DNA from 2 places in the Pseudarthrobacter sp. MDT1-22 genome. Region 2 is predicted to be linked to the other one. Evidence: predicted binding sites of a transcription regulator. Region 2 holds the regulator's gene; the other holds the start of a gene.
What was found. The regulator HrcA, encoded in region 2, represses chaperone genes, less so after heat shock. The targets are predictions, from matches to a motif close to TTNGCACTCGNNNNNNNCGAGTGCNAA.
Positions count from the first base shown of each region.

Region 1: a site for HrcA is predicted at 3,252-3,278, ahead of groES (co-chaperone GroES). Genes of this name have one in related genera too.

Region 1 is NZ_JBTNDK010000001.1:347,079-353,507, forward strand. It holds gene ACX80M_RS01730 (glycoside hydrolase family 3 N-terminal domain-containing protein) at 1-616, shown strand, start outside; gene ACX80M_RS01735 (shikimate 5-dehydrogenase) at 718-1,536, shown strand; gene ACX80M_RS01740 (class I SAM-dependent methyltransferase) at 1,547-2,788, opposite strand; gene ACX80M_RS01745 (hypothetical protein) at 2,844-3,227, shown strand; gene groES (co-chaperone GroES) at 3,437-3,733, shown strand; gene groL (chaperonin GroEL) at 3,811-5,421, shown strand; gene ACX80M_RS01760 (ATP-dependent DNA ligase) at 5,606-6,429, shown strand, end outside.
Region 2 is NZ_JBTNDK010000002.1:54,769-63,359, reverse strand. It holds gene ACX80M_RS02175 (PhoH family protein) at 1-826, opposite strand, end outside; gene ACX80M_RS02170 (GerMN domain-containing protein) at 1,203-2,159, shown strand; gene ACX80M_RS02165 (16S rRNA (uracil(1498)-N(3))-methyltransferase) at 2,181-2,963, opposite strand; gene dnaJ (molecular chaperone DnaJ) at 2,966-4,093, opposite strand; gene hrcA (heat-inducible transcriptional repressor HrcA) at 4,171-5,184, opposite strand; gene ACX80M_RS02150 (DUF3097 domain-containing protein) at 5,332-6,180, shown strand; gene ACX80M_RS02145 (DUF4870 domain-containing protein) at 6,309-6,728, shown strand; gene hemW (radical SAM family heme chaperone HemW) at 6,798-8,027, opposite strand; gene lepA (translation elongation factor 4) at 8,064-8,591, opposite strand, start outside.

The DNA of each region.
Region 1 (6,429 bases), on a different contig from region 2:
AACGGCGGCGCTCGCCGCGGGCGCGGACCTGCTCCTGATGCCCACGGACGTGGGGCAGGCCCACGCAGCCGTCGTTAGCGCTGTCGCGGCCGGAACACTGCCGGCGGCCCGCCTGGACGAAGCAGCTGTCCGCGTGGCCACCATGATGACCTGGCGCGGCCGCGTCACGTCGCCGCCTGCGCGGTCGGCCCCCGCCAGCGCAGCCCCCGGCAGCGGCGCCGACACCTCGGCGCGGGTCTCCGCGGCCGCCGTCACGGTGCTGTCCGGACACTGCGGCGTGCCAATCGTCGAGGGAAGCATCCGGATTGCCGGAGGATCAGCGCAGGACCGGGCGCGGTTTGAGGCTGCCGCAGCGAAGGCCGGGCTCGGCACCGGGGCGGGCCCCCTGGTCAGCCTCATCGGTTACGCCGGTCGGCCGGTTGGGGGCGATATCGCTGTGGCACTGGATGCGCCGTGGCCGCTGCAGGATTCCACTGCCCCGGTGAAGATTGCGCTGTACGGCCGCACGCCTGGCGCCTTTGACGCCCTTGTTGCCGTGTTGGCAGGCAAGGCGACTGCCCCGGGAAAGCTGCCCGCCGCCGTCGGAAGCTATCCGGCCGGGACAGGCTGCCCGTAACGAAAAGTACCCACCCCAACTAGGTAGCGCTATCTGTCGTTTTGAGACCTCAAAACGACAGATAGCGCTACCTAGTTGGGCGAGACGGGTTTAATGGACAGGTGCCCATTCTGAATAAAGACATGACCCTGTGTATTTCGCTGTCGGCCCGGCCCAGCAACAACGGGACGCGGTTCCACAACCACCTCTACGACCAGCTGGACCTGAACTGGATCTACAAGGCCTTCGCCCCCACCGACCTGGCCCAGGCGATCGCCGGCGTCAGGGGCCTGGGAATCCGCGGCTGCGCGGTGTCCATGCCGTACAAGGAGGACGTGATGGCCCTCGTGGATGAGCTGGATCCTTCCGCTAAAGCCATCGATTCGGTCAACACAATCGTGAACACTGATGGGCATCTGAAGGCCTACAACACCGACTACACCGCCATCGAGCAGCTCCTCGCAAGCAACGCCGTGCCCACGGACTACTCGGTGCTGGTCCAGGGCGCCGGCGGCATGGCCAAGGCCACCGTCGCTGCCCTGCGGGACGCCGGCTTCACGGACGTCACCGTCATCGCCCGGAACAAAGACACCGGCAGGGCGCTCGCAGAGCAGTACGGGTTCCAGTGGCGGGCAACGCTCGACGGCGGCACGGCAGACCTGATCATCAACGTCACCCCCATCGGTATGGCAGGGGGCCCGGAACTGGACTCGCTGTCCTACCCGGAAGATGCGATCGCCGCAGCCAAAGTGGTGTTCGACGTCGTGGCGCTGCCCGCGGAGACGCCGCTGATCAAGGCGGCCCGCGGCGCCGGGAAACAGGTCATCACCGGCGCCGAAGTGGCCACCATCCAGGCGCTCGAGCAGTTTGTGCTCTACACCGGTGTCCGGCCCACCGATGAGCAGGTCCGGGCGGCAGAGGATTTCATGCGCGCCCAGTAGGACGCGCCCACTAGGACAACGTTTGGACAGGTTCCACCGAGATGGCCACCCGGTCCTCCCCAATGCGGGTCAGGACCAGGGTGGCTGTTTTTTGTCCGGCCTTTTTCCCGGCCACCTTGCTTCCGGCGAACAGCTGCTTGCGCAGTTCCTCCGGGGTTACCGAGGTGCCGCGCTTTTTGATGTCCAGCACCGTGATGCCGTTCTCCTTCACCCAGGCCTTGAGCGCCTTGACGTTGTACGGCATCACTTCCAGGACCTTGTAGGCGCGGGCGAACGGCGTGTCCACCAGCTCCGGAGCGCAGATGTAGGCGATGTGCTCGTCCAGCAGGTGCCCGCCCAGTTGAAGCGCGACGTCGGCCACCAGGCCGGCGCGGATCACCGCGCCATCGGGCTCATACAGGTAGCCCGCTGCCGGACCCACCGGCGCGGCGGGACCGCCGTCGAAGTCTTCGGCGCTGGTCAGCTCGGCGGCACCCTGCGGGCCGAGCAGCAGCGCCGCACGGCGGATTCCGGGCCGGCGCACGGAGTTGAACCACAGGGCCACTTCGGTGACGTCGCCGCCCACCGATACCCACTGCGCTTCGCAGCCGGCGGGAACTGACTCGTGCGGCATGCCGGGGCCCATTTTGACGCCAACGGCGCGCCCGGTGGCGGCGAGCGATTCCACAAAGGACAGCGGCGGTGAAAACGCCTCAGGATCCCATATCCGTTTGGTACCCGAGGTGGAAGTGACACGGCGTGCGGGATCCAGCCAGACGCCGTCGACCCCGTCCAACGGGACGGTGGTGGCGTCGGAGTGCACCACGGTGGCGTTGGGGAAGGGGATCAGGTTGACCGTGGCGCAGGCGGCCGTGGTTTCGTCCATTTCCACGGCCGTGACCGTGATGTCCATCGAAGCCAGGGCCAGGGAGTCTGCGGCAAGGCCGCAGCCGAGATCGGCCACGTGGCGGACACCGGCCTGCGCAAACCGCTCGGCATGCCTGGCGGCCACCGTGAGACGCGTGGCCTGTTCCAGCCCGGCCTGCGTGAAGAGCATGCTCCGGGCGAACTCGCCGAACTTCAGCTCCGCCTTGGTGCGCAGCCGGGACTGGGTGAGGACGGCGGAGACCAGTGCAGGGGAGTGCCCGGCCTTGCGGAGGGCCGCGTTGAGCTCCAAGGACTTGTCCTCGCGGTACGGGCCCAGGGACGCCAGGAGCTCCCAGCCTTCGCTCGTGAGCAGTGGGGCGATCTGGTCCTGCGGTGCTTGAGCCATGGGTTCAAGCCTAGTGGAGGTAGCCCGGCGGCCAGTTCCCGCTAGGGTTAAAGGCATGGAAGACAGCGCAGGCACCCAGCCGTCCGGACTACCCCAAGAAAGAGAGCCGGACCTGGTGAAGTTTGCCCGCCCCGCGCTGATTGCAGGATCCGCAGTGGCCGTGGTCTGCGTCGCGCTGCTGGTAATCATCCTCCTCCTGGACACGTTCAACGCCACCGTCTACTCCGTGGGCGGCAAGAACATCCAGGATGCCACGGACGAGGCACAGGAGATCCGCGGCCTCTACGCCGGGGCGCGCATAGGCGGCATCATCCTGCTGGTGGTCTCGCTGCTGGCTGCCGTGGGCGGCGCCGTGGTGATGTACCTGCGGCGGGGCGCCGTTGAGGAAGGGGACGACGGCGACGAGGACGTCGATCTCGAAGACCTCACCGGCCGGTAACAGCTGTTCGCCAGCGACATAATTCTGGCACTCGCCTTGACCGAGTGCTAACCAATACATAGAGTCATCATTAGCACTCTCCCTAGGAGGGTGCTAACACATGAAGAGCTGCCAGCCAGGCTGCTGCCGGCACCGCGACGACGGTTTGCCAGCCACGGCGAAGCAGCTCAACTGTCCATGAATTTGCTGACGTAGAAGGAGAGGTCCGAGTGTCGGTCTCTATTAAGCCTCTTGAGGATCGTATTGTTGTCCGCCCGCTCGAAGCCGAGCAGACCACGGCTTCCGGCCTGGTTATCCCGGACTCCGCACAGGAGAAGCCGCAGGAAGGCGAAGTTGTTGCAGTAGGCCCCGGCCGCTTTGACGACAACGGCAACCGCGTTCCGATCGATGTTGCCGTTGGCGACGTTGTTATCTACTCCAAGTACGGCGGAACTGAAGTCAAGACCGGTGGCACCGAGTACCTCGTGCTCTCCGCCCGCGACGTTCTGGCGATCGTCGTAAAGTAACTCTTTGGATCCCCGTACTGCTGTTCCGTCCCTGACCGAACAACAGTGCGGGGTTCTGTCTTTGAAAGGACAAAACCATGGCAAAGCAGCTTGCGTTTAACGACGCTGCACGCCGGTCGCTTGAAGCCGGCATCGATAAGCTCGCCAACACTGTCAAGGTGACGCTCGGCCCCCGCGGCCGCAACGTTGTCCTCGACAAAAAGTGGGGGGCACCCACCATCACCAATGACGGCGTCACCATCGCCCGCGAAATTGAGCTTGATGACCCGTATGAAAACCTTGGCGCGCAGCTGGCCAAGGAAGTAGCCACGAAGACCAACGATGTTGCCGGCGACGGCACCACCACGGCCACCGTGCTCGCCCAGGCCCTGGTCAAGGAAGGCCTGCGCAACGTTGCGGCGGGCGCCGCTCCGGGCCAGATTAAGCGTGGCATCGAGGTTTCCGTAGAAGCCATTGCAGCCCGCCTGCTCGAGAACGCACGCCCGGTTGAAGGCACGCAGGTTGCCAGCGTGGCAGCAATCTCGGCCCAGAGCGACGAAATCGGCGAGCTCCTCGCCGAGGCATTCGGCAAGGTCGGCAAGGATGGTGTGATCACCATCGAGGAGTCCTCCACCACGCAGACCGAGCTGGTCCTCACCGAGGGCATGCAGTTCGACAAGGGCTACCTGTCCCCGTACTTCGTGACCGACTCCGAACGCCAGGAAGCCGTCCTCGAAGACGCCCTTATCCTGATCAACCAGGGCAAGATCTCCTCCGTGCAGGACTTCCTGCCGCTGCTGGAGAAGGCGCTGCAGAGCTCCAAGCCGCTCTTCATCATTGCGGAAGACGTTGAGGGCGAGGCCCTGTCCACGCTGATCGTCAACCGCATCCGCGGCACGCTGAACGTTGTTGCCGTCAAGGCTCCGGGCTTCGGCGACCGCCGCAAGGCCATGCTGCAGGACATCGCCACCCTCACCGGTGCGCAGGTCATCTCCGCGGAACTGGGCCTCAGCCTGGATTCGGTTGGCCTTGAGGTGCTGGGTACTGCCCGCCGCATCACGGTCACCAAGGACAACACCACCATCGTTGACGGCGCCGGTTCCGCAGAAGACGTCGCAGCCCGGGTTTCCCAGCTGCGCGCCGAGCTGACCCGCACCGACTCCGACTGGGACCGCGAAAAGCTCCAGGAGCGCCTGGCCAAGCTGGCCGGCGGCATCGGTGTCATCAAGGTCGGCGCAGCCACCGAAGTTGAGCTGAAGGAAAAGAAGCACCGCATCGAAGATGCAGTGTCCTCCACCCGCGCCGCCCTCGAAGAGGGCATCGTGGCCGGTGGCGGTTCCGCGCTGATCCACGCACTGAAGGCCCTCGACGAGGACCCTGCAGTCAAGGCACTCGAAGGCGACGCCGCCGCTGCTGTGGGCATCGTCCGCCGCGCGCTGGTCCAGCCGCTTCGCTGGATCGCCCAGAACGCCGGTTTCGACGGCTACGTTGTCACCGCCAAGGTTGCCGAGCTCGAAACCAACAACGGCTTCAACGCCAAGACGGGCGAGTACGAGGACTTGATCGCCGCCGGTGTCATCGACCCGGTCAAGGTCACCCGTGCAGCCCTGCGCAACGCGGCATCCATCGCTGCGCTGGTTCTCACCACCGAGACCCTCGTAGTGGAGAAGCCCGCTAACGAAGACGAGCACGCAGGCCACAGCCACTAATCCCCACAGTCTCCCTCACCTCGCTTCGCTCGGTCAGGGAACCCTGACGGCGTGGGCCCACTCACCGTCTCCGCACAAGAACCGGTCCAGCTTCGGCTGGGCCGGTTTTTTGTGCCACAAACCACTCGCGGCCCGCTTTTCCCGCCTACGCGCCCGGCGTCGGCGGGCGTGGCAGACTGATGCCATGCTGCTAGACGAGCTCGTGAAAACCACGGATGCCGTCGCGTCGACCCGCTCCCGACTCGCGAAGATCGACGCACTGGCCGACCTGCTGCGCCGGCTCGAGCCCGTGGACATCGCGGCCGCCGTCGGCTTGCTCATCGCCAAGCCGCGGCAGGGCCGTGTTGGGATCGGCTGGCGCGGTATGACAGCAGCCATGGGGGAGCCGGCCGCCGAACCGAGCCTGACCGTCGCCGACCTCGACGCTGCGCTGGACCGGCTGCTTGTCACCGCAGGCGCTGGATCAGCCGCGGAGCGCGCCGCGACCCTCCGGATGCTCACAGCGGCAGCCACCGAGCGCGAGCAGGCCTTCATCGCCGGCGTGCTGCTCGGCGAACTGCGAACCGGCGCGCTCGAGGGGGTGCTGACGGATGCCGTTGCCCGCGCCGCCGACCGGCCCGTCGACGCCGTACGCCGCGCGGCGATGCTCTCCGGCGATCTCGGCGGGACCGCCCTGCTTGCGATCACGGGAACGGCGGCCGAGCTCGACGCCGTCGGCCTCGTCGTCGGCCGTCCCGTGCAGCCCATGCTCGCCGCAACCGCGGCCAGTGCCAGCGTGGCGCTGGAGGTGACGGGGGAAGCATCCGTGGAATACAAGCTCGACGGAGCGCGCATCCAGGTGCATCGCGTCGGCGACGAAGTTCGCATCTACACCCGCACCCTGGCCGACGTGACCCACCGGCTGCCCGAGGTGGTGGAGGTGGTGCGAGGGCTGCCGGTGCGCGATGTGATCCTCGACGGCGAGACCCTCGCCCTCGACGAGGCCGGCGGCCCGCGACCGTTCCAGGA
Region 2 (8,591 bases):
AACGCGTAAGAAACATCTTCATCTGTGCCGGTGTGGTGTTCTGCGCTTCGTCCAGGATGATGAAGGCGTCGTTGAGCGTGCGCCCCCGCATGTAAGCCAGCGGCGCCACTTCGATGGTCCCGGCGGCCATCAGGCGCGGGATGGCCTCGGGGTCCATCATGTCGTGCAACGCGTCGTACAGCGGGCGCAGGTAGGGATCGATCTTGTCGCTCAGGGTGCCCGGCAGGAATCCCAGCCGTTCGCCGGCCTCGACGGCAGGCCTGGTCAGGATAATACGGCTGACTTCCTTCTGCTGCAGCGCCTGGACAGCCTTGGCCATCGCGAGGTACGTCTTGCCCGTACCTGCAGGGCCAATCCCGAAGATCACCGTGTTCGCGTCAATCGCGTCCACGTAGTTCTTCTGGTTCAGGGTCTTGGGCCGGATGGTCTTCCCCCGGCTGGAGAGGATGTCATGGGTGAGGACGTCCACAGGGTTCTGCAATGACTGGCTGCGGAGCAACGAGACGAGCTGCTGCAACACCGCGGGGCTGATGACTGTGCCACGGGCCACGAGACCGCGAACTTCATGCAGCAGCCGCATGATGCGGGGAACTTCGTCGGCAGGGCCGCTCATGGACAGTTCGTTTCCACGGACGTGGAAGTTAACGGACGGGAACTGCTCTTCTATGTAACGCAAGGCCTCATCATGGCTGCCGAGCGATTGGACCATCTGATCGGAGTTGTCGAAGAGAACCACCTCCGTCCGAACACCGGGAAGTGAATGGGGGAATTCTCCGGCGGCGCGTTCAGTATTGAGCCGGCGCTTTCCGTTCGCTGATTCAGTCATGGTGCTGGCCCGCAGGCCCGTGGTCTCCTCCAGTTCGAAACTTAAATGCCGCCGACTGCTGCGTGGACGGGGCTGTTGCCGAGCACGCCGGAGCCAGCGGAGTCCTTCCATCTTACGCCAGGCGGCGCCTCCCAGCAGCGCCCGGTGGTCTCCGGCAAGGGCTCCCGTCACCGGCCTACTGCGGGACGGTCGGCGTCATTAGGTATCAACTTCATATCGGGCTCATATCGTTCCCGTTGCAGTTGCGCCGCCCGCCCGTATTCGGTCCTTTTGGCGGGGCTGGCTATGCGATGCTGGAAATCAAGGCCGTCGGGGGGACCGGCTCCCGAGGCCCAGGCCTCACCATTTCACCGCCAGGAAGGACAGGGCCACGAGAATGCCGGAAACAGCTACCCCCCTCACTTCCAAACGCGTCGCGCCGCGTTTTCGTCCGCAACGTTTCCTGGGCCTGCTGCCAGCATTCCTCCTTCTCACCGGTTGTATCGCGGAACCCAGCCCTGAGCCCAACCTGACGGCAAACTCCAGTGCTGCCGCCACCGGCTCCCCCGGAGCACCTTCCACCAGTGCGCCCCTGGAAACTACACAGTCCTCGAATAAGGCACCGGTCTACTGGATTGGCCGAAGCAACAGCAACGTGTTCCTATACCGGGAGTTCCGGGACGTGCCGGAGCAGGAGAATCCAGTGACCCGCGCCCTGCGGGCCATGATGTCCGAGAAGCCGCTGGACCCGGATTTCTTCACGCCTTGGCAGGATCCCGAGAAACTCGCCTCGTCCATCTCCGGCAAGAACGTCATTACCGTCGACGTCTCGGAGGATGCCTTTAACAGCAATCTCGACGCCGACATGGCCGGCCGCGCCATTCAGCAGCTGGTCTTTACCGCTACGGCAGCGGCTGCGAGTTCCGGCCTGATCGATTCCGGCCAGCAGATCCAGGTCAGGATCCTGGTGGATAGCCACACCGACTACGTTGCCTTCGACCACGTCCAGCTTGGCGCCCCCATGTCCCGAGCTGCCGGAATGGTGGCGCCCGTGTGGATCATCGATCCGCAGGAAGGGATGGACCTGGCCGGCGGAAGCGTCAAGATCACCGGCCGCAGCACCGTTCCGGGCGGTAAGCTCCGCTGGCAGATCCTGCGGGCCGAAGCGAACGGGAACAAGACGCCCTACCTCACCGGGGAGACCACTGCAGCTGCGGAAGCGGCCCAGTCCGGAGTGTTTACGCTTGCCCTTAGCCTGTCCGCCGGGAGTTACGAGCTCCGCGTTTCGCAGGTGGATGCGGCCGGCACCAGCCAGGAGCTGAATGTGGATACGCGGAACTTCAACGTCCGGTAGCAGCATGCGCAGCAGGCGGCCTCAGGATACCGGGGCTGTCCAGCGTCCCAGTACATCGCTCGCCAGAACAACCGCTGCCGGTCCGGCCGTGGATGACCTCAGGACGTGGTGTCCCAGGAGCGCCGTCACGGCGCCGGCGTCGCAAAGCCGGGTGACTTCGCGAGGACTGATTCCGCCTTCCGGGCCAACGATGAGCAGAATTTCCAGGGGTCCGGCGCCAGCCTGGTTGCCCTGCCATGCTTCCAGGACAGACCGGAGCGGCCGGACCGCGTCTTCGTGCAGGATTACGGCCAGATCCGCTGCCGCCACGGCCGCCCCAAGGCCTGGCGTTTCGACGGCGGCGCGCACCTCGGGGATCCAGGCGCGGCGTGCCTGCTTGGCGGCGGCAGTGACCACGGACTGCCATTTTGCGTGGGCCTTGGCCGCGCGCTCACCCTTCCAGCGGACAATTGATCGCTCGGACTGCCAGGGAACTACGGCATCGATCCCGAGTTCGGTTGCCGTTTCCACGGCCATTTCATCGCGGTCCCCCTTGGCCAGGGCCTGCACCAGCACCAGCCGGATATCGGGCCGGTCCTCCACCACGAGGGCGGAGCATTCCACGGTGAGCTCCGCGGGCGACGCCGAGACAACAGTTCCTGTCAGCCGCTTTCCGGCGCCGTCGGCAATGTCCACTGCTTCTCCGGGAGATAGCCGTTTTACGGTCACGGCGTGGCGTGCCTCCGGCCCTTGAAGGACAAAACGGGCACCGGGCACCAGCTCGTCCAGCGACCCGGCACCGCTGAAGAAAACGGGATTGCTCACCGTTACAGGTTACCGAACCGGTCCCGCAGCTTGGCAAAGACGCCGCCGCTGGCAGCCAGCTTGCCTTCCGTGAACTGCTCGCCCCGCAGCTTCGCCAGCTGCCGCAGGAGATCCTCCTGCGCGGCATCGAGCTTGGCCGGCGTCTCCACCTGCAGATGGACCATCAGGTCCCCGCGGCCGTAACCGCGCAGGTGCGTCACGCCGAGTCCACGGAGCGTGATGATCTCTCCGGACTGCGTCCCTGCCTTGACGTCGATTTCCTGCAGCCCGTCAAAGGTTTCCAGTGACAGCTCGGTGCCCAGGGCGGCGGCAGTCATCGGGATGTGCAGCGTTGCGTGCAGGTCGTCACCGTCGCGCGCGTAGGTGGCGTCGTTGTTGACCCGGAGTTCCACGTACAGGTCCCCGGACGGTCCGCCGGCCGGGCCTGCTTCGCCCTGCCCGGAGAGCTGGATCCGGGTGCCTGTGGCAACACCGGCCGGCACCTTGATGGTGAGCGACCGCCGGCTGCGGATGCGGCCTTGGCCGCTGCATTCGTTGCAGGGGTCCTTGATGACCGTCCCGAAGCCTTCGCAGCTGCCACACGGGGCCGCCGTCATGACCTGGCCCAGGATGGAGCGAACCGCCCGCTGGACCTGGCCGCTGCCGCCGCAGATATCGCAGCGCACAGGGTGGCTGCCTTCGCGGCAGCATGACCCGTTGCAGGTGGGGCAGGTGACGGCTGTGTCCACTTCGAGTTTCCGGTTGACGCCGAACACGGCATCGCGGAGTTCGATCCGTACACTGATCAGCGCGTCCTGGCCGCGGCGGACCCGGGACGCGGGGCCGGAGGTGCCGCCGGCCCCGAAGAACGTGTCGAAGATGTCCTGGAACGCGAAGCCCTGGCCGGAGTATCCGCCGCCGCCGAACCCGTTGTCGGTGCCGTTCTCATTGCCGGTGGTGTCATAGATCCGGCGCTTCTGCGGGTCCGAAAGTACCTCGTAGGCATGGGTCACGGCCTTGAAGCGGTCCGATGCATCGTCCCCGGGGTTTACGTCCGGGTGAAGAGTGCGGGCCAGCTTGCGGTAGGCCTTCTTGATCTCTTCCCCGGTGGCTTCCGGCGAGACTCCGAGGACGTCGTAGTGGCTGCTCAAAGTTCGTATCTCTTCCTTGTTGTACTGCCGGCAGCCGGGCTGCCGGCACTGCTCTTCGTGCCTGGACCGCGGTGCTGTTACGGACCCAGAATTCTTGAAAGGTAACGGGCTACTGCCCTGACGGCGGCCATGGTGGTGGGATAGTCCATCCGCGTAGGGCCGAGCACACCGATCTTGGCAGTGCTGTCTGGTCCGTAGCCCGTGGCCACCACGGAGGCTTCCGCGAGCCCGTCGTACGGGTTTTCACGCCCGATGCTGACTGCCACGCCCCTCGGATCCTGCGCCATGTCGCTCAGGAGGCGCAGCAGGACAACCTGCTCCTCGAGCGCTTCCAGGACCGGCCCGATACTGAGCGGAAAATCCACATTGGAGCGGGCGAGGTTCGCCGTTCCGGCCATGACCATGCGTTCCTCCCGGCTGCTGTGGGCGAGCGTTTCCAGCCCGTGGGCCAAGGCCTGGGCCGCCGCGCGTTGGCCCGGGCTGACGGACAAAACGACTCCCGGCAGCGAGGGGGTCAGCCGGCTCAGCGAGATGCCCGCGAGTGATCCGAGGAAGTGTGACCGCAGCGCGGCGATGGCGTCGTCGCCGAGGTCCTGGCCGATGTCGATCACGCGCTGCTCGACCTTGCCGGTGGTGGCGATGAGGACCACCAGGACCTGCCGGGGCGCGAGCAGGACGAATTCGATGTGGCGGATGGTGGCGCGGCTCAGATGCGGATACTGCACTACGGCGACCTGGTTGGTCAGCTGCGACAGCATCCTGACGGTCCTGTCAAGGACGTCGTCCAGATCGTCGGCGCCCTCCAGCAGCGACTGGATTGCACGCCGTTCCGCATGGGAAAGCGGCTTTACCGCTGAAATCTGGTCCACAAACAGCCGATAGCCTTTGTCTGTGGGGATCCGTCCGGCGCTGGTGTGCGGGGCCGTGATCAGGCCGTCGTCTTCCAAGGCCGCCATGTCGTTGCGGATGGTGGCACTGGACACGCCGAGGTGGTGGCGTTCCACGAGCGCTTTTGAACCTACTGGCTCGCGGGAGTGCACATAGTCCTCCACGATGGCGCGCAGTACTTCGAGTTTGCGCGGCTCGCTCATATTCCACCTCCATCCGTGGTCACTGCAGGGTTAGCACTCGACATGCCTAAGTGCTAACAGTCTAATATGAGTCACCCCGTTGTTAGCATTGGTACCGCTCCGGGCGAAATTCCGGGCCAGGATCTAGCGGCAAGGCGGAATCAATCCATGCAGTACCAGAACTGGGGTCCGCAGGAGATCACCGCGCCTGTGAGAAGCGAACTCCCCGAGGTCCCCGTGGAACGTGGCATGGTTCTCGAAGACGCCCAGTCAGGCTGGGTGGGAGCGGTGACCCGGGTGGAGAAGTCCGGGGGCATGCATGTCGTGGCCCTCGAAGACCGGCGCGGCAAGTCCCGGTCCTTCCGGCTGGGCTTCGGGTTCCTCCTGGAGGGGCAGCCCATCCGGCTCGTTCCCCCGGCGCCCAGGCAGGCCGCCCCCGTGGCCGCCGGCCGGACGGCGTCCGGCTCGTTCCGCGTGGCCGGCCAGCGCGCCCAGGTGGCCAAAGCCAGCAGAATCTGGGTGGAGGGAAAGCACGACGCCGAACTCGTGGAAAAAGTCTGGGGTGACGATCTCCGCGTAGAGGGCATCGTCGTCGAGCCTTTGCATGGCATTGATGACCTGGCAGGGGCGGTGGCCGCATTCGGTCCCGGTCCAGGGCGGCGGCTGGGGGTCCTGGTGGACCACCTGGTGCCGGACTCGAAGGAGTGGCGCATCGCGGCTGCCGTGATGGCCTCCCCCGGCGCGGTGGGGAATGTCCTGATCGTCGGGCACCCTTACGTTGACGTGTGGCAGGCCATCCGGCCCGCTGTACTGGGCATCGAGCAATGGCCGGTGGTGCCGCGCGGGCAGGACTGGAAGACCGGAATCCTGGCAGCGTTCGGCTGGCCGCACTCCACCAAGGAAGACATCGGGCTTGGCTGGCAAAAGCTGCTGGGCGCTGTCCGCAGCTACGCGGACCTGGAAGCATCACTCCTCGGGAGAGTGGAGGAAGTCATCGACTTCCTGACGGTGCCCTGACACCGGATCCGGCTCCTGGCGGCAGCATTTGGTGGCTGAACCAGTATTCTTGGTACTGCGGAGGCTGCCGTTGCTTCACTCCGGCATTCTCCAACCCAGCACCATTGCACTTTCGAAGGAAGAAAACCGTGGCACAAAACGCACGCGAGCACCGGGACGACCACGGCGGCCAGGGCCGTTCCGAGTACCAGGGCGTTCCGGCTAACGCGCTGCCCCTGACGGCCAGCGAAGACCGCCAGTGGGCCACACTGGCACACTTCGGCGGGATCCTCGGCTGTGTTCCGTCACTGCTGATCTACCTGATTTTCCGTGAGCGCGGGCCGTTTACCGCCCAGGAATCCAAGGAAGCGCTGAACTTCAGCCTGCCGCCCACCATCGCGGCGCTGGTGGCCAATCTCCTGGTGTTCATTCCGGTGGTGGGAAACATCTTCGCCGTCATCGCCACCCTGATCTGGATTGCCCTGACCTGCTTCTCCGTGGCCGCAGGTATCCATGTCAACAAGGGCCAGCCCCACCGTTACCAGTACAACCTGCGCTGGATCAAGTAGTCCCCACCGTCACCCTAAACCTCCTCCAGGGAACCCTGCGGGCGTGGGCCCACCAGCTTGTCCGGCAGGTCAGCCTGGCAGGATCCTTCGGACCACGGCGTCGGCCAGCAGGCGGCCCTTCAGGGTCAATACCAGCGTGCCGTGGAAGGCAGCCGGTGGCTCCACCAGGCCGTCGGCAATGAGCCCGGCCACGGCGTGACGGCCGTGGTCGCCCAGCGTTGACGTTGCCAGCCCCGACACGAGCCGGGCCTCAAGCATCACGCGCTCAACGTCGCGGGTTTCGGCGTCCAGCGTTTCCCGCCCGGCGGCCGGCGACAGGCCCTGAGCGAGCCGTCCGGCGTAGGCCGTGGGGTGCTTGACGTTCCACCACCGCACCCCGCCGACGTGTGAATGTGCACCTGGCCCGATGCCCCACCAGTCGTCCCCGCGCCAGTACGCGAGGTTGTGCCGGCATGCCTGCTCCGGCGTCCGGGACCAGTTGCTGACCTCATACCAGCTAAGGCCAGCAGCGCCGATCAGCTGGTCGGCGAGTTCGTATTTGTCGGCGTGGTCGTCGTCGTCGATTCCCGGGACTTCACCACGGCGGATCTGGGCCGCCAGCTTGGTGCCGTCCTCAACGATCAGCGCGTAGGCACTGATGTGGTCTGGCTCGTAGGACAGGGCCGTCTCCAGGGAGAACCGCCAGTCCTCCAGGGACTCCCCCGGCGTCCCGTAGATCAGGTCCAGGCTCACGGCCAGTCCGGCATCGCGCGCCCACTGCACCACCTGCGGCACGCGGCTGGGCGTGTGCGTGCGGTCCAGGACCTTCAGTACATGGGGAACGGCAGACTGCATGCCAAAGGAAACCCGGGTGAAACCGGCATCGGCCAGGACCTGAAGGGATGCAGGGGTGACCGAGTCCGGGTTTGCTTCGGTAGTCACTTCGGCGCCGGGTTCCAGGCCCCAGTGCCCGACGGCGGCCGTCAGGATCCGCGCTAGGTCTTCCGCCGGGAGCAGCGTGGGGGTGCCGCCGCCGAAGAAGACTGTGCTCAGCGGCCGGTCCGGGAGACCCGAGTTCCGCAGGACCGTGGCGGCAAAGTCGACTTCGGACACGGCCGTGGTGGCGTAGGCGTCCTGTGACGCCCCGCCGCCCAGCTCGGTGGCCGTGTAGGTGTTGAAGTCGCAGTATCCGCAACGAACAGCGCAGAACGGGATGTGCACGTACAGCCCGAAGGCCTGGTCCGCCGCACCGGCCACTGCCTGGGCGGGCAGCAGACCGTCCGACGGCGCGGGGTCACCGAGCGGAAGAATGCTAGGCATTGCAGGGGCCTCCGGTGTTGCCGGCCACTGTCATCACTACTTCTTGGCCTTGTCCTTGGACTCGTCGGTGGTCAGCGCAGCGATGAAGGCTTCCTGGGGGACCTCAACGCGGCCCACCATCTTCATGCGCTTTTTGCCTTCCTTCTGCTTCTCCAGCAGTTTGCGCTTACGGGAAATGTCGCCGCCGTAGCACTTGGCCAGAACGTCCTTGCGGATGGCGCGGATGCTTTCCCGGGCGATGATCCTGGAGCCGATGGCAGCCTGGATGGGCACTTCGAACTGCTGGCGGGGAATGAGCTCGCGCAGTTTTCCGGTCATCATTACACCGTAGGCATAGGCCTTCTCGCGGTGCGTGATGGCGGAGAAGGCATCCACCTGTTCGCCTTGGAGCATGATGTCCACCTTGACCAGGTCGGCCACCTGCTCGCCGTCGGCTTTCCAGTCCAGCGAGCCGTAGCCCCGGGTCTTGGATTTGAGGATGTCAAAGAAATCGAACACGATCTCAGCGAGTGGCAGCCGGTAGCGGATTTCGACCCTGTCCTCGGACAGGTAGTCCATGCCGCC